DNA from 2 places in the Massilia haematophila genome. Region 2 is predicted to be linked to the other one. Evidence: riboswitches for the same ligand, from Rfam matches in the RefSeq annotation. Region 2 holds a riboswitch; the other holds the start of a gene.

Region 1 (4,174 bases), 2.7 Mb from region 2:
CTAGATGTCGAGCTCCGGATAGCGGCGGAAGATCCCCTCTTCGTTGAAGGGGATGCGTCTATCCGAAGCCAGGTAGGCGGCGATGCGTGGCCTGCCCGCGACGCGCCGGCGCAGTTCATCGAGCTGCGGATGGCGCTTCAGCTCTTTCGCCGTCGCCTTCGGAAATGCGTACTCCAGGCCTTCGAGCGCCTGGAACAGCGACAGGTCGGCATAGGTCACCTCCTGTCCCAGCAGGTAGTCCTGTTTCCCCAGCACGCGGGCGAAATAGCCGAGGAACTTGGGGATGCGCTGCGCCGTGAACTCCCGTGCGCGGCGCAAGGCCTCGGCCTGCTGGTCCTCGTAGTAGAGCGAGGCCCCGACTGGATGGTGGGTCTCGTGCGCCTCGGCGACCAGGTCGGCGATCGTCAGTTGCAGCTGCTGGGTCCAGATCCGGCCCGCCGGGTCGTTCGGCGCCAGGCCATGGCGCTCGCCGATGAACATCAGGATCGCCGCCGTCTGGCCGATCGTCATCCCCTCGACACGCAGGAAAGGCGGCGCAAAGGCCGGCCTCGCGTCCTCCTTCAGCGCCGCCATCAGTTTCTCGACACCCTTCGGGCCGCGCGCCACATCCACATAGTCGACGCCCGCTTCCTCCAGCGCCAGCCGGACGAATTCGCCGCGGCCCTGGATGCTGGGCCAGTAGAACAGTTCATAAGTCATGGTGTCCTCCGCCATCGTCGAACCGGCAGTATCAGGCAAAAATCGGCGGGGCCGCGCGCGGCTCGTGCTATTCTGGCAAGAAACGAACCGTAGTGTTCAACGAGAAAAGCACACCTGAAGGAGCCGACACCGTGTTCGCGAACCGCCGTCGTAGCGTCGAAAAGATTGCTTCAAAGAACTTATTTCCCTTGAGCAATATCACCGCTAGCGCCAGGGAGGTAAGCCACCATAGCGTGGACTACCGCCTTTCACGGAGCGCCACCATGATTTTCGCTCACCTGACCAAGCACTGGCTGGCCCGCCGCGGCCAGCTGCCCCTCTCCTCGCGCCTGCTGTCGGTACTGCGTAGTTCGCGCGTGCTGCTGTACTGGCGCGAGCACGCAGCGCTGTGCCGGCTCGACGTCGTGCGCAACCATCTTGCCGCGGTCGCAAGCGACGACCTGTTCCACCACCTGAGCCACCGCGATTACCTGGTCAAGGGCTTGAGCGCGCGCCAGCGCGTGCAGTGCGTGCTGGCGCACTACCGTTTCGAGGACAGCAGTTTCGACGCCGCCTACAAGCAGGCGGTGTACGCGAGCGGCGGGCTGGCGCTCTGGCAGCACGAGGCGAACGGCAGCCGCTTCCTGATCCGCCTGGAGATGGCCTCGCGCATGAACGCCGAGGGCGACCTGACCATCGCCCTGGTCGCCGACGGCAAGGTGCTGCACCGGCTGTCCTTTTCTTGGGTCGCCGGCGCCATCGCCGGGCTGCCGGCCGGCCTGCTGCCCTTCGTTGCCCGCAACCAGGGACGCTGGCTTGATTCCGGCGCGGCCTTCGAGGCCTTCGAGAATGCCTTCCCGAACAACTCCCCGAGCTTCTTCTGCTTCGCCGCGATGCAGGGCGTGGCCCAGGCCCTGGGCATGGAGCAGGTGGCGGCGGTCAAGTGCACCGCCCACATCGCCTACGACCCACTGGAACTCAAGCACTTCGCGAATGCCTACGACGGCTTCTGGAAAATCCTGGGCGGGACCGAGCTCCCGGGCGACACCTGGCGCATCACGCTTCCCTTCTACCTGAAGCCGTTGGCCGACATGCCGTCCAAGCACCGCAAGCGCGCCGCCCAGCGCCGCGAACACTGGCGCACGATCGGCGACGCCGCGCGCACGACGCTGCAGCGCCACCTGCTGCACGGGCGTGCGCACTCCGGGCATGCGGCGCCGCTGCGCGAGGCGGCCGAGGCGTGAGGTGTGTTTTTCGTAGGGTGGGTTCTCGAACCCACGCGGTCGTGCTGGTGCATACCGCAACGCGACAGGAACTCCCCGTCATCCAGCCGCCCCGGCTTCGCTTGAGGTTCCATTTGCCCAAGCCGTGAGACCGCGTGGGCTCGAGAGCCCACCCTACGTAGCCTTCCATCGTCACGTTTCGATTGATCGTCTGTGCCATACCGCGTGGACACAGGTGTCCACCCTACGAGGATCAATTGTTCGCGACCGAGACGCGCACCCCCATCCATTGACAGAACCACCACGGCGCAAGAAGCCCGTGGTACACTCGCGCCTTCGCTAGGGGTCCTGGAATTCGCGTTCCGGGTGAGAGATACCCTTCGTACCTGATCTGGATAATGCCAGCGAAGGAAAGCGCAACGCAGTTCGACATCCTTGTTTGCCCTTCCCCCACGTTGGCTCCGGCTTTTTTGAAAGCAGTGCGCCGCCGACGCGGTGCGCGAAAACGAGCAAACTCATGAAACCTGTATTCAAGCATTCCCTCCTCGCCTGTGCGATCGCGCAGGCGTTCGCCATATCCGGTTCCGCTGCCGCCTCCGACGAGACCGTGGAAAACGCGCAGGCCATCCCCTCGGTGGTCGTCAGCGGCAGCAAGTGGACGGTCAGCGACCGCGCCAGCGTCGGCGGCTTCGCCGACATGCCGATCATCGACACCCCGGCCTCGGTGAGCGCCTTCGGCCGCGAACGGATGCAGGACCTGTCGATCCGCAGCGCCAGCGATGCCCTCGCCTACGACGCCTCGGTCGGCGACGCCTACAACGCGGTCGGCTATGCCGAGCAGTTCTCGGTGCGCGGCTTCATGCTGAACAATAACTCGGGCTACCGCAAGGACGGCATCGCGATTCCCGCCGATACCCAGATCCCGCTGGAGAACAAGGAGCGACTGGAGCTGCTCAAGGGCGTGGCCGGCATGCAGTCCGGCCTGGCGGCGCCGGGCGGCATCCTGAACTTCGTCACCAAGCGCCCGACCAACAACGATCTGCGTTCGGCGACCGTCGAAGCGCGCGAGCGCGGCACCCTGTATGGCGCCGTCGACCTCGGCGGGCGGTTCGACGATAAACGCTTCGGCTACCGCGTGAACGCCGCCGCCGAGCGCCTGCGCTCCTACATCAAAGGGGCCGATGGCGAGCGCCAGTTCGTGTCCGGCGCCTTCGACTGGCAGATCAGCCCGGACGCCCTGCTCCAGCTCGATGCCGACTTCCAGCACAAGGAACAGGTCACCGCGCCGGGCTACCAGCTGATCCGCGGTGTCGCACTGCCGCGCGGCGTCTCGGCCAAGACCCTGCTCAATGCCCAGCCCTGGACCAGGCCGGTCGACACCGACAGCGCCAACTTCGGCCTGCGCTTCGACTATCGCCTCAACGCCGACTGGCGCGCCACCGTTACCGCCAACAAGCACTGGTTCAAGCGCGACGACTACACCGCCTTCCCTTACGGCTGCAGCAACGAGGGCGACGGCTACTATCCGGGCTTCTGCTCGAACGGCGACTACGACGTCTACGACTACCAGAGCGTTGGCGAGCGCAAGACCCCGTTCGGCGTCCAGGCCCAGGTCCAGGGCCGCTTCGCGCTGGGCGGCCTGCGCCACGTGCTCACCGCCGGCCTCGGGTACGCCGAGCGCCACAACAGCTACGGCGACTACGTCTACGACTACGCCGGCTACAGCAACATCTACAACAATTTGATCGTCGATCCGGCGCCGGGCAACCCGAGCACCGGCCCGGTCTCGGAACGCTACACCGAGCGCGAACGTTCGCTGTTCGTGCAGGACATCGTGACGCTCACGCCGGAACTGACCCTGCACGCCGGCCTGCGCTACACCAAAATCGACAGCAGCCAATTGCCGGAACCGGAACTGGGCTGGACGTCGAGCAAGGCCAGTTATGTGCTGCCGAGCGTCTCGCTGGTCTACGGCCTGACGCCGAACTGGAACGTCTACGGCACCGTCGCCCACGGCCTGCAGTCGGGCGGCGTGGCCGAGATGGGCACGACCAACGAGAACGAGGACCTGGGCCCGAACCGCTCGAAGCAGTTCGAGCTCGGCACCAAGGGCCAGTTCGGCGACGTCGCCTTGAGCGCCGCGCTGTTTCAGATCACGACCGGCCTCGAGTACACGAACGCGGCGGACACCTTCGTCCGCAACGGCGACCAGCAGCACCGCGGCTTCGAACTGGCGGCCCAGCGCAGCAGCGGCGACCTGACCTACGGCGCGA
Region 2 (4,174 bases):
GGCCAGCGCCACCGCCTGGTTGGCGATGCCGAGCTGCTCGACGAGGTCGCCGACCGAAGCGCCAGGCCGCACCTGGCGCGCTTCTCCGTTCAGTTCGATCTCCAGCATTCACACCTCGCGGTACAGTTTCGCGCCGCCGCGCACGAACTCGATCGCCTTTTCCTGCATGCCCCGTGCCAGCGCCTGGTCGTCGCCGACGCCCTTGGCTGCGGCGTATTCGCGCACTTCCTGGGTGATCTTCATCGAACAGAAATGCGGGCCGCACATCGAGCAGAAGTGGGCGACCTTGCTCGACTCCTTCGGCAGGGTCTCGTCGTGGAAGGCGCGCGCCTTGTCCGGGTCCAGGCCGAGGTTGAACTGGTCTTCCCAGCGGAACTCGAAGCGCGCCTTCGACAAGGCGTTGTCGCGGATCTGGGCGCCCGGGTGGCCTTTCGCCAGGTCGGCGGCGTGGGCCGCGATCTTGTAGGTGATGATGCCGTCCTTGACGTCCTGCTTGTCGGGCAGGCCCAGGTGCTCCTTGGGCGTGACGTAGCACAGCATGGCGGTGCCGTACCAGCCGATGTTGGCCGCGCCGATGCCCGAGGTGATGTGGTCGTAGCCGGGCGCGATGTCGGTGGTGAGCGGTCCCAGCGTGTAGAACGGCGCCTCGTGGCACTGCGCCAGTTGCAAGTCCATGTTCTCGCGAATCAGGTGCAGCGGCACGTGGCCCGGGCCCTCGATCATCACCTGTACGTCGTGCTTCCAGGCGATTTGCGTGAGTTCGCCCAGGGTCTTCAGTTCGGCCAGTTGCGCTTCGTCGTTGGCGTCGTAGATCGAGCCGGGGCGCAGGCCATCGCCCAGGCTGAAGGCGACGTCGTACCGCTTCATGATGTCGCAGATCTCCTCGAAATGCGTGTACAGGAAGGATTCCCGGTGGTGGGCCAGGCACCACTTGGCCATGATCGAGCCGCCGCGCGAGACGATGCCCGTCAGGCGTTTGGCCGTCATCGGCACGAAGGCCAGGCGCACGCCGGCGTGGATGGTGAAATAGTCGACGCCCTGCTCGGCCTGCTCGATCAGGGTGTCGCGGTAGATCTCCCAGGTCAGGTCTTCGGCCTTGCCGTTGACCTTTTCCAGCGCCTGGTAGATCGGCACGGTGCCGATCGGGACCGGGCTGTTCCGGATGATCCATTCGCGCGTCTCGTGGATGTGCTTGCCGGTCGAGAGGTCCATCACGTTGTCGGCGCCCCAGCGGATGGCCCAGGTCATCTTCTCGACTTCCTCGCCGATCGAGGACGTCACGGCCGAGTTGCCGATGTTGGCGTTGATCTTCACCAGGAAGTTGCGGCCGATGATCATCGGTTCGCTCTCAGGGTGGTTGATGTTGCAGGGGATGATGGCGCGTCCGCGCGCCACCTCGTCGCGCACGAATTCCGGCGTGATTTCAAGGGGGATGGACGCGCCGAAGGATTGGCCCGGATGCTGGCGCCCGAGCAGTTCGGCAGTGCGCTTGCCCATCGGGCCGCTCGCCTCCAACGAAGCCAGGTAATCCTTGCGACGCAGGTTCTCGCGCAGGGCGATGAATTCCATCTCGGGCGTGACGATGCCTTGGCGCGCATAGTGCATCTGGGTGACATTCGCGCCCTCTTTTGCGCGGCGCGGCTTGCGCGTCAGCTCGAAGCGCAGCGCGTCCAGGCCGCGGTCTTCCAGGCGTGCCTGGCCGTAGCGCGAGCTCGGCCCAGGCAGTTCCTCGGTGTCGCCGCGCGCGTCGATCCAGCCGCGGCGCAGGGCAGGCAGGCCGCGCCGGATGTCGATCTGCGCAGCGGGGTCGGTGTAGGGGCCCGAGGTGTCGTAGACGAAGACCGGCGGATTGGGCTCGCCGCCGAAGCTGGCCGGTGTGTCGCTTTGCGCGACCGCGCGCATCGGCACGCGGATGTCGGGGCGGCTGCCCTCGATGTAGACCTTGGTCGAATTCGGGAAGGGTTCGATGGCGGCGCTGTCCACCCGGGCGGTGGCGGCGTCGAATTTCAGCGGGGCATTCATGTGGCTCCTTTGCGTGAGGAGCCAGCAAAGGAGGCGGAGATTTGCAGGCGCGTGCAGGCGCACGACCGCGGCATCTCGGAAGCTTCCCTTCGCTGGCATTATCCAGATCAGGTTCAGAGGGTATTTCTCACCCGCGCATCGTTTCGATGGCAGGACCCCTAGCGTTTTGCTGCGTTGAAGCAGCGGGCGGATTATAGCCCGTGTTGTGGCGTTGGCAAGAAAAATTTATGCGATATGCGGGCGGATGGGCGAGGTCAGTGGCGCTGTTGCGTGTGCCGTTCGTGGTGTTCGGAATCCGCGTGGGCTCGAGAGCCCACCCTACGGTCACCGCTAACGGCGAGTTCATACGAAACCCCGAAAATAACGGCTCACGCAACGGCGCCACGATCCCGACCGAAAATCCCGTCACTGCCCACGCGCAGCCCCGCCCTCCTCCTCTATAATGACCCTTTTCGCCAATCAAAACGCCATCAAATCATGGAATTAGCCAAGTCTTTCGAGCCAGCCGACATCGAACAATACTGGCGCACCGAGTGGGAGCAGCGCGGTTACTTCACCGCCACCCTCGATGCCGACAAGCCGTCGTTCAGCATCCAGCTGCCGCCGCCGAACGTGACGGGCACGCTGCACATGGGCCACGCGTTCAACCAGACCGTGATGGATGGCCTGACGCGCTACTACCGCATGCGCGGCTATAACACCGCCTGGGTGCCGGGTACCGACCACGCCGGCATCGCCACCCAGATCGTCGTCGAACGCCAGCTCGACGCCCAGAAGATCTCGCGCCACGACCTCGGCCGCGACGAATTCATCAAGAAGGTCTGGGAGTGGAAGGAAAAGTCGGGCAACACCATCACCGGCCAGATGCGCCGCCTGGGCGCCTCGGCCGACTGGAAGCGCGAATACTTCACCATGGACGAGACCCGCTCCGAGGTCGTCGCCGAAGTCTTCGTGCGCCTGTACGAGCAGGGCCTGATCTACCGCGGCAAGCGCCTGGTCAACTGGGACCCGAAACTGGGCACGGCCGTGTCCGACCTCGAAGTGGTGTCGGAAGAAGAAGACGGCTCGATGTGGTACATCAAGTATCCGCTGGCCGACGGTTCGGGCGAGCTGACGGTCGCCACCACCCGTCCCGAGACCATGCTGGGCGACGTCGCCGTGGCCGTGGACCCGACCGACGAGCGCTACACCCACCTGCACGGCAAGCTCCTGAAACTGCCGCTGACGGGCCGCGAAGTGCCGATCATCGCCGACAGCTACGTCGACAAGGAATTCGGCACCGGCTGCGTGAAGATCACCCCGGCGCACGACTTCAACGACTACGCCGTCGGCCAGCGCGCCGGCCTCGAGCCGATCAATATCTTCACCCTCGACGCGAAGATCAACGAAAACGCACCAAGCCAATACCAGGGCCTGGACCGCTTCGCCGCGCGCAAGCAGATCGTCGCCGACCTGGAGGCGCAGGGCTTCCTCGAGCAGGTCAAGCCGCACAAGCTGATGGTCCCGCGCGGCGACCGCACCGGCGTCGTCATCGAGCCGATGCTGACCGACCAGTGGTTCGTCGCCATGACCAAACCGGCGCCGGAAGGCACCTTCAATCCGGGCAAGTCGATCACCGAAGTGGCGCTGGAAAAGGTCGCGAACGGCGAGATCAAGTTCGTGCCGGAGAACTGGACCACCACCTATAACCAGTGGCTGGGCAACATCCAGGACTGGTGCATCTCGCGCCAGCTGTGGTGGGGCCACCGCATCCCGGCCTGGTACGGCGAGAACGGCGAGATCGTCGTTGCCCGCACCGAGGAAGAAGCCAAGGCCAAGGCCGCAGCGCAGGGCGTCACGGGTGAGCTGCGCCGCGACGACGACGTGCTCGACACCTGGTTCTCGTCGGCGCTGGTGCCCTTCTCGACCATGGGCTGGCCGAACGAGACGCCGGACATGAAGATGTTCCTGCCGTCGTCGGTGCTGGTGACCGGCTTCGACATCATCTTCTTCTGGGTCGCGCGCATGGTCATGATGACCGCGCACTTCACGGGTAAAGTGCCGTTCGAGACCGTCTACGTGCACGGCCTGGTGCGCGACTCGCAAGGCCAGAAGATGTCCAAGTCGAAGGGCAACACGCTCGACCCGATCGACCTGATCGACGGCATCGACC

The links. A riboswitch is a leader RNA that binds a small molecule or an ion and turns the genes downstream of it on or off. The one in region 2 is predicted to bind thiamine pyrophosphate.
Region 1: another riboswitch for thiamine pyrophosphate. It lies ahead of ACFOPH_RS10645 (TonB-dependent siderophore receptor); the one in region 2 lies ahead of thiC (phosphomethylpyrimidine synthase ThiC).

Annotation. Positions count from the first base shown of each region.
Region 1 is NZ_JBHRVV010000001.1:2,391,814-2,395,987, forward strand. It holds gene ACFOPH_RS10635 (glutathione S-transferase) at 1-699, opposite strand; gene ACFOPH_RS10640 (DUF535 family protein) at 963-1,922, shown strand; TPP riboswitch at 2,233-2,331, shown strand; gene ACFOPH_RS10645 (TonB-dependent siderophore receptor) at 2,419-4,174, shown strand, end outside.
Region 2 is NZ_JBHRVV010000001.1:5,078,223-5,082,396, reverse strand. It holds gene thiS (sulfur carrier protein ThiS) at 1-108, opposite strand, end outside; gene thiC (phosphomethylpyrimidine synthase ThiC) at 109-2,022, opposite strand; TPP riboswitch at 2,090-2,192, opposite strand; gene ACFOPH_RS22570 (valine--tRNA ligase) at 2,500-4,174, shown strand, end outside.